3 regions of the Shewanella sp. Pdp11 genome follow, and region 3 is predicted to be linked to each of the others. Evidence: predicted binding sites of a transcription regulator. Region 3 holds the regulator's gene; each other region holds the start of a gene.
What was found. The regulator ArgR, encoded in region 3, controls arginine synthesis, uptake and breakdown. The targets are predictions, from matches to a motif close to ANTGAATANNTATTCANT.

Region 1: AYJ58_RS18735 (YjiH family protein) is a predicted target of ArgR. The motif match lies at 2,757-2,774, and genes of this name have one in related genera.
Region 2: argA (amino-acid N-acetyltransferase) is a predicted target of ArgR. The motif match lies at 3,042-3,059, and genes of this name have one in related genera.

The regions. Positions count from the first base shown of each region.
Region 1 is NZ_CP015194.1:4,256,142-4,261,519, forward strand. Features, by position in the region: gene ubiU (ubiquinone anaerobic biosynthesis protein UbiU) at 1-502, shown strand, start outside; gene AYJ58_RS18725 (U32 family peptidase) at 534-1,427, shown strand; gene AYJ58_RS18730 (hypothetical protein) at 1,424-2,161, opposite strand; gene AYJ58_RS18735 (YjiH family protein) at 2,856-4,214, shown strand; gene AYJ58_RS18740 (hypothetical protein) at 4,549-5,088, opposite strand.
Region 2 is NZ_CP015194.1:172,907-178,284, forward strand. Features, by position in the region: gene rarD (EamA family transporter RarD) at 71-955, shown strand; gene AYJ58_RS00815 (PH domain-containing protein) at 1,005-1,523, opposite strand; gene argA (amino-acid N-acetyltransferase) at 1,643-2,962, opposite strand; gene rpmG (50S ribosomal protein L33) at 3,286-3,459, opposite strand; gene rpmB (50S ribosomal protein L28) at 3,466-3,702, opposite strand; gene radC (RadC family protein) at 3,824-4,501, opposite strand; gene coaBC (bifunctional phosphopantothenoylcysteine decarboxylase/phosphopantothenate--cysteine ligase CoaBC) at 4,624-5,378, shown strand, end outside.
Region 3 is NZ_CP015194.1:4,831,343-4,836,720, forward strand. Features, by position in the region: gene AYJ58_RS21235 (thiol-disulfide oxidoreductase DCC family protein) at 1-353, shown strand, start outside; gene mdh (malate dehydrogenase) at 458-1,393, opposite strand; gene argR (transcriptional regulator ArgR) at 1,688-2,158, shown strand; gene AYJ58_RS21250 (NAD(P)-dependent oxidoreductase) at 2,306-2,938, opposite strand; gene AYJ58_RS21255 (LysR family transcriptional regulator) at 3,045-3,947, shown strand; gene AYJ58_RS21260 (Dyp-type peroxidase) at 4,020-4,955, opposite strand; gene ggt (gamma-glutamyltransferase) at 5,199-5,378, opposite strand, start outside.

The sequences.
Region 1 (5,378 bases), 580 kb from region 3:
TATGGCCGAAGGCCGTTGCCAGCTGTCATCCTATGTAACGGGACAATCGCCCAATACTGGCGGCTCTTGTTCACCGGCAAAACACGTGCGCTGGCAGGAAGAAGGCCAGAACCGATTAACGCTGCTCAATGATGTGTTGATTGATAAGTCGGCCCTTGATGAACAGATGGGCTATCCCGTGGTATGTAAAGGCCGTTACATCACGGAAGATCAAGATTCGCCGCAGTATTTACTCGAATCACCAACCAGTTTGAATACCTTAAGCCTACTGCCAGAACTCGCTAAGGCGGGCATAGTGTCGCTAAAAATCGAAGGCCGCCAACGCAGCCCTGCCTATGTTGAGCAAGTTACGAGAGTTTGGCGCCAAGCCATAGACACCTATCGAGATAACCCCGAACTGTACTCAACAAGCCAAAACCAACCCCATTGGGAACAAGCCCTTGCAAAAGTTTCCGAGGGTCAAATCACCACACTTGGCGCCTACGAGCGTGATTGGCAATAAAGGTTAATGCCAGATTAACAAAGGATAAGTTATGCATATTTCCCTAGGCCCGCTGTTGTATTGCTGGCAAAAACAACAGGTCACTGATTTTTATCAGCAAGTCGCCGCCAGCCAAATTCCCTTAGTGTATTTAGGCGAGGCCGTTTGCAGCCGCAGACGTGAACTCAAGTGGGGCGATTATCTCGAACTGGCACAGATGCTTAAGCAGGCGGGTAAAGAAGTGGTGATATCAACGCTGGCGTTAATCGAAGCGCCATCGGAATACACTGAGCTGAAACGCCAGGTCGATAACGGCGAATTTATCGTTGAAGCGAACGATATGGCGGCAGTCTATCTCGCCAACGAGCACAAGCTGCCCTTCGTCTGCGGCGCGAGTATCAATAACTACAATCGCGCCAGTTTAGACATTTTGCAACGATTTGGGATGCAAAGGTTTGTGATGCCAGTGGAGCTATCTAAGGCTTGGTTACAACAAGTGATTCAAGAGCAGCCATCATTTGAGGTGGAAGTGCTCGGCCACGGCTATTTGCCCCTCGCCCATTCGGCGCGCTGCTTTACCGCTAGGCACAAACAACTCACCAAAGATCATTGTGAAACTGTGTGCCGTGAATACAGCAAAGGGCTACTCGCGCAAACCCAAGAGCAGCAGCCTTTACTCAGGCTCAATGGGATCCAAACCCAATCCGCTAGCTGTTTAGATTTACGCAGTGAAATAGCAACCATGGTAAAGATGGGCGTGGATGTGTTTCGGGTATCACCCAGTAGCTTTGACTGCATCACCATAGCCAATAGCTTGGTCGATGCGATTAACACGTCTGAAAATGCTCAAAACGTTGCTATTGGCAGCGATGCGAACCTAGAGACAACCCAGTGTAACGGCTATTGGTTTGGAGAAGCGGGCCTTGCTATGCATGCGACTCCCTAGCCTAACTCTTGATCTGTGCATGACTCTTGGCTGGTTCGATCTTGGTTGGAGTGTAACTGACTGAAAAGCAGCACAGTGGTCCAGCACAATAGACTCCCCAGCCCTATCCATTCCAGTAGGGCTGGCCACCACAAACTAGGACGCGGCAGCTGCAATACCATCTCCTGATAAAACGGCCTATCGCCTTCGGTCAAACCTAAATCCAATTGCGGCGCATACAGAAACGTCATCATGCTGCACAGCACAATGAGGGCTAATAACCCAGTCCAACGGCCAAAATAAGACTTGCCGAGACAGACCCAGGCTAAGTAGAAAATTGCACTTAAGCTTCCCAGATAGAAAAACCATTTCAACCCTAAAACGTGCAGGTGATACACGTTCACCGGAAATAATCCCACGCTCGCTAAGGCTAAAAAAGTGCACGCCAAACTAATAAAGAAAGGATATCCCCAAAAAGACATCACCTGCTGTAACGAAGACAAACAATAAAACACAAGACTTAAGCTGCCAAAAAACAATCCCCCGTTAAGGATCACAGCAAAAGACGAGTGACCATAAGTCCCCAATTCGCTAAGGGTATAATTTAAAAAATTAAAGCGATGGGATTCGACATCATCGAATCCTAAAACAGTCATCACAATACCGATTAGAAGCCCAAAGATCCCCAGAAAACCAAACTTAATGGCCAATGTCGAACCGCCTTTAATCTTAATCTTCTCTACTTTTGTCGTCATGAATACTTGAGTTGGATAGGAGTGATACTAACTTACATGGAAATGAGAAGATTTAAAGCGGCGGGTATCCGCTTTATGAATAATATTTTTACTTTCATCGTTATTAGCGACTATTTAGTCAACACCTAAAGCATCAGGATGCTGAGGTAGATCACTCATCTCACTGAGCAGATTTAACTGCTTGTCGCATAAAAATGTGCCGAGCAGCAAAATAGACTGAGCATCACAGTGGTAGCCGTAAAGCCTTGCTGCCCACGCCATGTAGAAAGTGTTATCACGATAGCCCGCTTAAATCGCACAAAAAACCAACTAATAGGGCTGTAAGGCTAAAGTTACTGATGTTTTTTCGTGCAGAAACAACATCTCAATCGTTTTAACTACAACACCACACAAAGAATTAACCCACCAGAAACAAGAATACTTAACACAATGTTTATAATGAGTTTTTACTTGTATCCACCCGAAAGCACCGACCTAATATCACCGACAACTTAAGTAAAATAACTATGCTGTTTTGCTGCTTATATCAAACTAACTAGCGAATCGTTTTACATAGACAAGCTAAGCGAGTAATCTTCCCCATTCTCGTTTTTGAGTTGAATTTAAATGCACCTTAATTGGCGTCAACAGCGTGTTACGTGCGGCTATTAATTCAAATTTACCATGTACGACTCGTACTTTAAGGTGTACAAAATTGGCTACTGAAAATAAAAATCGAAACATTAAGACGATACTCACCTTTATCGTCCCTTCACTGATCGGTCTGTTGTTATTTATGACCCCTATCAGTTACAACGATGCGATCACTATTCCTATCGCGATTATCTCTAAAGCACTGCAAGGCGCATTGAGCGGCGTGTTAACCCTTATAGTAACCATAATTATCGTGGTTACGGCGCTGGCCTCTTCGCTGTCAAAAGCATTTAAGCCTAAGTTTGTGGCCCAGAATCACTTCCTTAATGCCTTATTAAATGTCAGTCCATTATGGTTGGTCACACGGATCATAGGTGCAGTGTTTGTCGTACTGACCTATTTAGGCTTAGGCCCAGAGGCCATTAACTCCACAAGCACTGGTGCATTAGTCTTAAATGACTTACTGCCCGTGTTGTTTTCTGTTTTTATCTTTGCGGGTATGTTGTTGCCGCTGCTGCTGAACTTCGGTCTGCTCGAACTGTTTGGCACACTATTAACCAAAATCATGCGCCCCGTGTTCAATCTACCGGGTCGCAGCGCAATTGATTGTATGGCCTCATGGCTAGGTGATGGCAGTGTGGGAATTTTGCTGACCAGCAAACAATACGAAGCCCGTTTTTATACCCAAAGAGAAGCGGCGGTTATCGGCACAACCTTCTCGGCAGTATCGATTACCTTCAGCCTAGTCGTGATCTCGCAAGTTAAGTTAGAGCACATGTTTGTGCCCTTCTATTTGACTGTGTGTCTCGCCGGTTTTGCCGCCGCTGTGATTGTGCCTAAGCTGCCACCGCTATCGTGGAAGAAAGACAACTACATAGACGATACCCCGCGCACGCCAGATGATGAGTTGATCCCCGCGGATCGCAATGCTTTCTCTTGGGGTTTTGATAAAGCCTTAGAAAAAGCTGCCAGTGCTGGTGGTATCAAAGGCGTATTGAATGAAGGCCTTAAAAACGTTGTCGATATGGTGTTTGGCATTCTCCCTGTCGTCATGGCCATTGGTACTTTGGCGCTGATTATTGCCGAGCACACGCCGATCTTTAACTATCTGGGTATGCCGTTTATTCCATTACTCGAATTACTGCATATTCCTGAAGCGACTGAAGCCTCTAAAACAATTGTGGTGGGTTTTGCGGATATGTTTATTCCGTCGATTCTGGCCAGTTCGATTGAATCGGATATGACCCGCTTTGTAATTGCAGCACTATCTGTGACTCAATTGATCTACATGAGTGAAGTGGGTGCATTACTTATCGGCAGTAAAATCCCCGTCAATTTTGTTGAGCTCTTCATGGTATTTATTCTACGTACCTTAGTGACTCTGCCTGTTATCGCGGGTGTAGCGCATTTATTGTTCTAACATTACGCTAGTTTGGGCCTAACGTAGGTTTTAATGTAAGTCCAACAAGCGTTCCAAAAAAGGGGAGTCAGATTAACTGACTCCCCTTTTTGCACTAACTCATACACGAACTGGCTGATTTGATTATATAGCGTGACTTAATCGTACAATCTCCACTCGACAGCACACAACTCACTTTGGGACAAAAGCGTGTCAGAACCTCGGCTGCATCAGGCGAATTTCGGATAAAAATTTCTATGGCGATAACGGCGTTGTAATCGGCAAAAAATTGTTGGCTAAAATTTTGTGAGGCACGAACAAAGCCAACTGTTTTTTGTTCGCGTTTACAACTTTGTTAGCTGTGCGCTGCGCGGTCATTGTAAATGTTATCGGCTCGTTCAAAAACAGCTCTGTGTTCATTTGAACATACCGCAACTTCAGCCCAAGTAATAACGGCGTCGAAATTCCTAACAGTAGTTGCTTTAGGCCTGTATTTCGATGAGCACAACCCTACAAGATAAACTTGATTCCAAGGTAGCTCACTACTCTGTATCATTTCTTTAGCAAGAACCATCTTTTCGATTTGATTAGGGCTAAATTTTTGGTTTGCTTTGGCCTCAACCAATACGATTGATTCATCAGAAAGAACAAACACATTATCGAATGTCTGTTTCTCAAACGACTTATCTTCACGACCAATATATCCCTCTTTCGCTAAATCTCTGAATAAACATATTTCATAGCCACTATCTATTATTTCAACACCACTATCCAAACCTAGCTTATTGATTAACAACGTTTGAAGCGGTTCACGATCGCTGACATACGCATGATGCAGAGATGAAGTAAAAAAAACTTCCGTTCTTGTTATTTCACTTAATTTTTTCATATACATTTGAGAAGCCATGAGATGAATTGCTATTGACACCTAACGCAAAGAACACGGGCGGAAAAACGCGTTAGCGTTTGACGTCCCAGTGGCCAAAGGCCACGAGTGATGAAAAAAAATCTGGCCATCCATTTTAGATCAACAACATAATGCACTTTTGGTTTATCTACAACTTGTACGAGCTAAAATTGCTTAAATGAGAGTCATCAAAAGTTGAAGGGCTCAAGCTAAGGCATAAAAATGAGCTAACTCATTAAAAATAGTGTATTTAAGACATGCTAACCCACCCAATAAAA
Region 2 (5,378 bases), 320 kb from region 3:
GCTGCGATGCCTTGAGTCAGCGGTCAGACACACCTACAATCGCCGTCTTGTTGTCCTTCGAAGATGTCTCATGCCAGATCTTGAATACCGCAAAGGGATCCTACTCGCCGTCAGTGCTTACTGTATGTGGGGGTTTGCGCCTTTATATTTCAAATTACTCAATCATGTTTCCGCTACCGAAATTTTGCTCCATCGGGTGATTTGGTCATTCGTGTTTATGTTGATCATCATGCAATTTATTGGCGGTTTTTCACGCTTACGCTTACTGTTTAAACAACCTAAGCAACTGATGGTTCTCGCCATTACTTCCATACTGATCGCGGGAAACTGGCTGCTATTTATCTGGGCAGTAAATAACGATCACATGCTCGATGCCAGCTTAGGTTACTTTATCAACCCTTTGCTCAACGTCTTGCTTGGCATGTTATTTCTAGGCGAAAGGTTACGTAAACTGCAATGGTTCGCGGTCGCTCTCGCCAGCGCTGGCGTGTTAATCCAATTAATCTCTTTTGGCTCTATTCCCATTGTCTCACTGGCACTCGCGGGCACCTTTGGTTTCTATGCACTGCTGCGAAAAAAGGTCAATGTGGATGCTAAGGCTGGTTTATTGGTCGAAACCGCAGTGTTATTACCGGTCGCGCTAATTTACCTCGTCGCGACCTTAGACACAGCCACAGCGAGCATGCTGACTAATGATTGGCAACTGAATCTGATGTTAATGGCGGCTGGGATAGTGACTACCATTCCTTTACTGTGTTTTGCAGGAGCAGCGGTACGTATTCCATTGTCTATGCTTGGTTTTTTCCAATATATCGGCCCAAGTATTATGTTTATCCTCGCGGTGAGTCTGTTTAATGAGCCCTTCGATGCCGAAAAAGGTGTGACCTTCGGCTTTATCTGGAGCGCGCTGCTCGTCTTTACCTTAGATATGGCCTATAAACGCAAAACGGCGTGAGCATTATCACGCCGATAAACACAGTGGCAGAAGCGATGACATATGATGATTACTTCTGCAACTGTGCTAAAAACTCACTCCCTTGCGGTACTGTCAGTAATAAACAGTAGCCTTTAGCCGTTGGCACTAACACTAACTGCGATTTATCTGTTATCGCCAAAAATGCCTTACCTTTTCCCTGTAGATTAAACCAGCCCAATTGAAATCCCGGCATGCCTATGCCGTTGGTTTTAAAGCTCGGAGTCAATTCTGCCTCTTGTTGCAAATCGACTTTGCGTGCCTCGGCGGGCAATAAATCCGCGCGGGATAACTGCACTTTATAGAAGGGCACATCCAAGGTAAGCTCAGTATCGGTTAACACTAACTCGGCACTATTAGACTGATAAAAGACCCAAGAAAATCCGCCCATCATCACCAGCAATATGCCTAAACTCGCTGACTTCGCTATCTTTGGCATATTTTTTAGCCATAACATCAGCAAGATACCCGCTAAACCGAGCAATAAGACGATAAAACTAAAGATAGAGGTTTGGGTTAAAGGGGCGAGTTCAAAAAATTGAGGACTCATTGGCAGTATCTCCCGTGCAGTGAAGTCTTAATCTGCCAACAAAGACATATTATGTCAATAAAAATGCCAGCGCTAATATGAGTACTAGGCTGGCATTGATTGGATTGATTTAGAACGGCTTAGAGATCGAGCGCGAGAATTTTGGAACGGCGTTGATAGTTATACAACTGCTTTTTCTTCTGTGGCAGTGCTTCAACATCTTCAATCACAAAACCATGCTCGAGGAACCAGTGAATGCTCCGAGTTGTCAGCGCAAACAAGCGTGAATAGCCGCGGTTTCTGGCCTGATTGATAATGTTCTTCAGCAGTAGGCTCCCTCTGTCGGCATCGCGATAATCGGGATGCACCACCAAACAGGCAAACTCGCCTGCATTGTCCTCTTCAAAAGGATAAAGCGCAGCGCAACCAATCACTAAACCATCACGTTCAATCAACATGAACTGTTCAATTTCAATCTCAAGCTGCTCACGACTACGACGCACCAGAATGCCTTGCTCCTCCAATGGACGAATAAGGTTCAGTACACCGCCAATATCGGCGATCGACGCACAGCGTAAACGCTCGGCACTCTCAGTCACGATTTGCGTACCTATCCCTTCGCGGGAAAACAGTTCCTGCAGTAAAGCGCCATCTTCGAGGTAGCTAACTAAGTGACAACGCGGCACACCATTGCGGCAAGCATCAATACTCGCTTTCAAGAAAGCCATAGTGCCAATGCAGGCAGAACCTTGCTCGGCCAGCTTGTTCATGATGTTTTGCGCATCGTTCGGCATCAACTCGGCAATGACATCGCCATTGCGATCGAGAATACCGTTCTGTGAGCTAAAACCGATCATCTTATCTGCTTTGAGTTTGATCGCCACCTGGGTCGCGATTTCCTCGGCGGTCAGATTAAAACTTTCACCCGTCACAGAAGCCGCAATCGGCCCCATCAACACGATGCAGTGATTATCTAACTGACGTTTTAAGCCTTGCACATCAATACGACGCACTTTGCCACTCAGGCAAAAATCCACACCATTGTCGACACCAAGAGGTTGAGCAATCACAAAGTTGCCGCTCACTAAGTTAATTTGCGCGCCTTGCATCGGCGTATTGCTTAAGCTCATAGATAAACGCGCTGTGATATCAAATTGCAGTGCACCCGCAACTTGCTTGATCACTTTGAGCGAGTCTTCATCCGTGATACGCACACCTTCGTGGTAGGCAGGTTCAATACCGTTGACGGCTAATGCAGCATCAATCTGCGGTCTAGCGCCATACACTAACACCACTTTAATCCCTAAACTGTGCAGCAGGGCGACATCATTTAAGATGGCGCGGAAGTGATTTTGAGCCAAAGCTTCACCACCCAGCATGACCACAAAAGTTTTACCTCTGTGAGCATTAACATAGGGGGCAGAGTGACGAAATCCATCAACCAGTTCAGTGGTACGCACGCGTTATTTACACCTCATTTTTAAGCTGGCAGCGTCACTATGACATGCCAGGAATGAATCGCTAACTTTCGCGTATGGTATTGCATTTTAATTCACATATAAAGAATTTATTCTCACCAAAGTGCAGCTTTTATGATTTAAAGTGCTTAGAACTGCACTATTTTATATTTTCAGCAAGTGTTCACACTTTTTTAACTTCGTAGGGGATGATTCAGCGGCTTAAGTTTGCGAGGCAATTATCTCAACTTGATGACTAACCACTAAAAAATGCGCAAAAAAAAGCCCCTTAAATAAGGGGCTTTTCTCGAAACACTAACCAAGGATTACTTGATTTTTGCTTCTTTGTAGATAACGTGCTGACGAATAACTGGATCAAATTTTTTGATTTCCATTTTTTCAGGCATGTTACGCTTGTTTTTTTCAGTTGTGTAGAAGTGACCAGTTTTAGCTGTAGAAACTAATTTGATCTTCTCACGATTACCTTTAGCTTTAGCCATGATCTATTATACCTTCTCGCCACGAGCACGAAGTTCAGCAACAACAACTTCGATACCTTTTTTGTCGATCAGACGAATACCTTTAGTAGATACACGTAACTGTACGAAACGCTTTTCTTCTTCTAACCAAAAACGGTGGTTTTGTAGGTTAGGTAAAAAACGACGACGGGTCGCGTTTTTTGCGTGCGAACGGTTGTTACCAACCATCGGCTTCTTGCCAGTAACTTGGCATACTCTTGACATGTCAATCTTCTCCAAAAACAATTTTAACGCTCGAGCATTAATGTGCCTCGTATGGCCGTCGCCCGAGGCACAAAGAGGGCGCATTTTATACACGATCACAGAGTGAAGATCAAGTGTTAGATTAATTAATCCAGCCTCGTTCTGCAAAAGAAACTATCTCTCGATCACCTACAACCATATGGTCCAACAAGGATACGTCTATGGTTGCTAACGCATTTTTTAATCGCTCAGTTATTCGTCGGTCAGCCTGACTGGGCTCGGCAATACCAGACGGATGATTATGACAAACTATAACTGCTGCGGCCTTTTTCTCCAGCACTAAGCTCACCACTTCACGTGGGTACACTGAGGCTGAGTCTATTGTGCCGCGGAATAATTCGACAAATTGAATCACTCTATGCTGGCTATCCAGCAGTAAAACTGCGAACACTTCATAGGAGCGATCGGCCAATTGTCTCATTAAATAGTCCCGAGTTAAATCGGGATTTGTTAAAACTTGACCTCTTTGCAGATTTTCCTGCGCTACACGCCGCGCTAATTCGGCAGCAGCTTGAAGCTGGGCGTATTTTACAGGTCCTACGCCCGGAAGTCGACATACCTGATTTCGAGGCGCACAAAGCAGGTTTCTGAGGCCACCAAACTCGCTAATAAGCGACCTTGCAAGGTCAACCGCATTTAATCCCGCTAAACCGTTCCGCAGTAATACCGCCAATAACTCCGCATCCGACAGCTGCCCCGCCCCTTTTTGTAACAGTTTATCTCTGGGACCTTCCCCCTCAGGCCAATCTTTAATCCCCATGCGACCTCCCTGTCATCTCACATATTTTCACTTTACTGAGTATGGACGAGATTTTTTGAACTGGGAGAGTCACTAAAATTCACCGCTTTGTGGTATCGTTGGCGGCATTATTTCTATCTCGGATGATGTCTGTGAGTCTGACAAATAAAAACGTCCTGCTGGGCATTGGCGGCGGTATTGCGGCCTATAAAAGCGCTGATTTAGTCCGCCGCTTAAAAGAGCGTGGCTGTGATGTGCGTGTGGTGATGAGCCAGAGTGCGATGGAATTTATCACCCCTCTTACGCTGCAAGCGTTATCTGGGCATCCCGTTGCCTCAAGCCTGCTCGATCCTGCGGCAGAAGCAGCCATGGGCCACATAGAACTCGCTCGTTGGGCAGATCTCGTCATCATTGCCCCTGCAACTGCAAACCTATTGGCGCGGATTAATGCCGGTATGGCCGATGAGCTGATCACCACCACGTGTCTTGCCACAGAGGCGCCCATTGCCCTGTGTCCAGCAATGAATCAGCAGATGTACCGTAATCTAGCGACGCAGGCGAATTTAACCAGCCTGGCATCCCGCGGCTTTACACTTTGGGGACCCGCCAGTGGCAGTCAAGCCTGTGGTGAAGTCGGCCCGGGTCGTATGTTAGAGCCATTAGACATAGCGGAACTGGCTACACAATTTTTTGCCACGCATGACGCCGTTGAATTTAAGCCACTCGCAGGACAGTCGGTGCTGATCACCGCAGGACCAACCCGTGAGGCGATTGATCCCGTCAGATACATTTCGAATCACAGTTCTGGAAAAATGGGCTTTGCCTTAGCCAAAGCCGCAGCAGATATGGGCGCAACGGTCACCTTAGTCTCTGGCCCAGTGAGTCTAAGCACCCCAGA
Region 3 (5,378 bases):
CCGAGATGCGTCAACTGAAAGCGCGCGATCCGAAAAACTTGATTGGGCTTGAAGATTTAAATGCACCCGATTTTAGCGAGCATTTCCGCCATATCGATAGAGACTACGCCAATACGATTCTCCATGGCGAAACCGCAACAGGCGAAGTGTTACTCGGGTTAGATGTCACTTGTAAAGCGTGGGCACTGACAGGTACCCGTACTTGGATCCAACTGTTACGCCTGCCCGTGATTAAAACTGTGGCCGATTGGTGCTATCTCAGATTCGCAAAACACAGATATCGCATCTCCTATCTACTAACGGGCAAAGCCCGCTGCGACGATAACTGCCAAATTCCCACCAGGCGTCGCTGATCGATTAAGTTAAATTGAGCAAGTGTAAAACTGAGGCATAAAAAAACGGAGCTCAATGGCTCCGTTTTTTAATTCGTCATAATCTAAATAGATTATCCGAAAGATTATTTAACGAAATCAACGCCTAGTTTGATATCGCCTTTCAGCGTATCTAACATAGAATCACGAGCGTTAGCTTCGAATGCACTCACTTCACCGTAAGGCAGTACTTTTTCAATACCGTTTTTGCCTAACAGCACAGGTTGTGCGAAGAATTCAGCGTGCTCACTGCCGCCGTCAACATAGGCGCATTCAACGATGTTAGCTTCGCCTTGCAGACCACGAACCAGAGACATACCGAAACGGCAAGCCGCTTGACCCATAGACAGAGTCGCACTTCCGCCACCGGCTTTAGCTTCAACCACTTCTGTACCCGCGTTTTGGATGCGAGTTGTCAGACTTGCCACTTCTTCGTCAGTGAAAGTCACGCCTTCAACTTGAGACAGTAATGGCAGAATGGTCACGCCGCTGTGGCCGCCGATCACATTCACTTTAACGTCAGCAACGTTCAGGCCTTTTAATTCGGCGATGAAAGTTTCAGAGCGGATCACGTCTAATGTCGTGATACCGAACAGACGGTTCTTATCGTAAACACCCGCTTTTTTCATCACTTCTGCAGCGATAGCAACAGTGGTGTTGACAGGGTTAGTGATAATGCCAACCAAAGCCGTAGGGCAAGTTGCCGCTACTTTTTCGATCAGGTTGCGAACGATACCCGCATTGATATTGAACAGATCTGAACGGTCCATACCAGGCTTACGCGCAACACCAGCAGAAATTAGCACAACGTCAGCACCCACAAGGGCAGGCGTTGGATCTTCACCAGCAAAACCTTTGATTTCAACAGCAGTTGGGATGTGGCTCAAGTCAACCGCAACACCCGGAGTCACCGGTGCGATATCATATAGAGACAGTTTAGAACCCGCAGGCAATTGAGTTTTTAACAGTAGGGCAAGAGCCTGGCCGATACCACCAGCAGCACCAAGTACAGCAACTTTCATAGTTATCTCCGTTATTTCTCGGATATGTGTGACATGGATCTAATTTGCGTTGGCGTCACATTACTGGAATGTCACAACAATTTCAATTATCCCTTAGTCGTGGGGCAAAAGAATTCCGGAATAACATAGAAGCAATGTAGAACAATTACTCAAATTGATATTTTTACGCCCCCAGCAAATGCTTAACCACAGAGGGTTAGTGAATTTTTATTCAACCAATCTGGTTATTTGTTGACAATTTTTCTAAAAATATTCAAAATGGGCCTGTTTTTTTGAATAACGAATAATAATATTATGCAAACGACCAAGAATCAGGATGACCTTGTTAGAATTTTTAAGTCGATTTTAAAAGAAGAGCGCTTTGGCTCTCAGAGTGAAATCGTCACCGCCTTGCAAGCTGAAGGCTTTGGTAATATTAACCAATCAAAAGTGTCACGCATGCTCAGCAAGTTCGGCGCAGTGCGGACTCGCAACGCTAAGCAAGAGATGGTGTATTGCTTACCAGCCGAATTAGGCGTACCCACTGCGGGTAGCCCACTGAAGAATTTGGTACTCGACGTCGATCATAACCAAGCGATGATCGTCGTGCGAACTAGTCCAGGTGCAGCGCAGCTGATTGCCCGTTTATTGGATTCTATCGGTAAACCAGAAGGCATTTTGGGCACAATTGCCGGTGATGACACTATCTTTATTTGTCCATCGAGCATCCAAGATATCGCCGATACCTTAGAAACCATCAAATCTTTATTCAATTACGCAGAATAAAAAAACAGGTCAGCTTGCTGACCTGTTCTATTTCATCTGTACCCATTTCAGTCCAATTTTGCGCTGATTATTTGGTCGTTGTCCCGATTACGTTACAGATTACAGCACAATATCTAACTCACTATATCTAACTCAACTGTAGCGATATCAGTAAGCCACACTGATGCGCTGATTTGCGTGAGTGCCCTGTTCGGCTTCGTCTAACATGGCTTTAGCGTAATCGGTAACAGAAATGCGGCTGCGACCATTGGCATCGGTAAAGAAGCTATCGCCACCAAGGCGATATGGACCTTCACTCTCGCCAGGATAAATCTCAGCGGCTGGGCTCACAAAGGTCCAATTAATTGCAGTTTGCGCCGCACGGAATACCTGCAAAGCTTCACCCTGAGCTAACGCCTCATCTTTATATGCAGCGGGAAAATCTGGGCTAGAAACCAAAGTCACACCCGGTGCCACTTCTAAGCTGCCTGCACCACCAACCCACAATAAACGTGGCACCTTAGCGTTGGGCAGCACATCCAGTAAATACTGAACCGTACTCGCCACTAGGCCATGATTTTGTTGTGCGCGGCCACCAACAGAGGCAATGACAACATCTACTCCAGTGAAGGGTTCTGCCACTAATGGCTGCTCTAAATCCACAGCATGCACAGCCACGTCAGTAACAGATAACTTGCTCGGATCACGCACTAACGCTGTTACTTGGTGCCCACGGCTCAATGCTTCTTTTAAAATTGCACCACCAATCCAACCTGTTGCACCTAAAATTGCGATTTTCATTTCGTTAACTCTCTCTGATGATTTACATTGAAGCCAGTTTACTTGCAGTGTTTCACGTGATAAACATCAATAAATGAGCATGATTGTTTCAGTTTGAGGTACTAATATGGATAAAATTGCCGCAATACGCAGTTTCGTCGAAGTCGCAAACTGCGGCAGCTTTACCAAAGCTGCCGAACATTTAGACCTCAGCCGCCTGCAGGTATCCCGCCATATTCAAGAAATTGAGCAATGGCTTAGTTTACGCTTACTCCACCGTACCACTCGTAGCGTCAGCCTGACCTTACAAGGCGAAGAAGCGCTGCAATTTTGCCAGCGGATCTTAAGTGAAGTTGCCGCCATGGAAAGCCGCGCCCACAGCCATAACAGTGAACTGGTGGGCAGTATTCGTATCGCCACACCGATTGGCCTTGGACAGCACAGCCTGTTCGATGTTGTCGATCGCTTTATTAAAATTCATCCTAAGGTCAACATTCAACTGGTGATGTCGGACAGTTTTGCGCAATTGGTAGATGAGCGAGTCGACGTGGCATTGCGCTATACCGAGCAGCCGGATGATAATTTGATTGCGCGGCGTTTAATGACTATAGATGCCGTGATCTGTGCTGCGCCAAGCTACCTTGATAGCAACACACCACTTGTCGAGCCGATAGATCTGCTGGCTCACAACTGCCTGATACACTCGGCGCAACAAAATTGGCCTTTCCTGAAAGAGCTGCAAGCCGAGCACGTAAAAGTTACAGGGAATCTTAGGGCTAACGATATGGGAGTGTTGGTCAGTGCGGCGCTGCGGGGACATGGCATAGTGCGTTTGCCCTGCGACTTAGCAAATCAATACCTTGCCAGCGGCCAGCTTAAAGAAGTGTTGCCCGACTTTACGACGCCAGGCCAAACCCTGTGGGCTGTGTACTTGTCCCGCAGTTATCAGCAAAATCTGGTGCGCGCCTTTATCGATTACACCGCCCAGCAATGGCAACTCGATATCAAAAAATGGATTCCCGCGCATTAGCATAAAAAAACGCACTCAGGCGTTAGCGTAAGTGCGTTTCATTGATGCTGAATCTGCTCAAATATTGAAAGCTTATTCGTCGAATTGCAGCATAAAATCCAATGCGGGGGCAAAGAAGGATGAGCCTGTCATCGCCTTGGTAAAATGCATCAAGTGATCATGGTTACCTTCGCCATCACCAAACATCATGCTATGCAGCATCTTTTCAAAATGCTCAGGCGTGCGGCAGTTAGAAATAAACATCAATCCCTGCTCTTTTAGTGAACCATAGGGCATGCTCTGGCGCAGGATTTCCATCGACTGACCATTCGCATCTTTAAGATTCACCCGCTTGATATGGCTGGTCAGTGGCTTGTCTTCTGATTCATACTCGATATTATCTTGCTTAGTGCGACCGATAATATCTTCTTGTTTTTTAACCGGTAATCGATGCCATTTACTCAAATTGTGGGCATACTTTTGCACGTGAATATAACTGCCGCCCTTAAACTCTGGATCTTCATCGCCAACCAGAGCGACTTCCTGACGGTGACGCCCCTTAGGGTTTTCGGTGCCATCGACAAAGCCGGTTAAATCGCGGCTATCCATAAATCGAAACCCACGTTCTTCATCGACTAATTCCACTAAGTCTTCAAACATTTGGCTGATTTCATTAGCGACTAAATGCAGAATATCGTAACGGTCGCAGCGGATATGCACGAACAAATCATATTCAATTGCCGGCGCTTCGCGGCTGCCGACTTGCATAGCAGGAAAAGGCTTGAGCATTTCAGGGCGAGCATTGGGGTAGAGGCTATCCCAATAATTAGCGCCAATCCCCACAAAACCATTGAATGCACTGTCAGAGTATTGATCTGTCAGCTCATAAATATACTGCGCAACGTTGGCAAGACAGGGACGTAATTGCGACTCGACATTGTCATTGGCATTAAACATCAAATAGACACTGTGTAAGTTCCCCTCGGCACACACACCCAACTGTTCACGCGGCATATTTTGAATATCCATTTGGTTATCACCCTTTTTCTAAATTCATTTTCGGCAATATTATCCGCAACTTTACCTGAAAATGACATTAACTAACGCACAGTTTGTTCTGGTTTATCATGATAATGCTCATTAGGTAGCAATATCACGCCCAAGATCCCTAATGTAAAAATGACGAGACTGAAAAGTCTCGTCATTCAGTTTAATCGAATTAGAGCAGCAAAGCTTACTCTACCTCGAGCTTACCTTAGCGTGACGCTGAAGTTAATAACCGGCAGCATGACCATCTTTACGGCTCTCAGAAGCGCCACGATACACGCCCGTTTCAGCATTAAATCCAATAGCTTGATAGCCGCCAAAATCCCCAAGTCCATCACGCAGCACATGACCTTTCTTGATAAGCTCACGGCGTGTTTCCACAGGGAAGCCCGATTCCAGACTGAC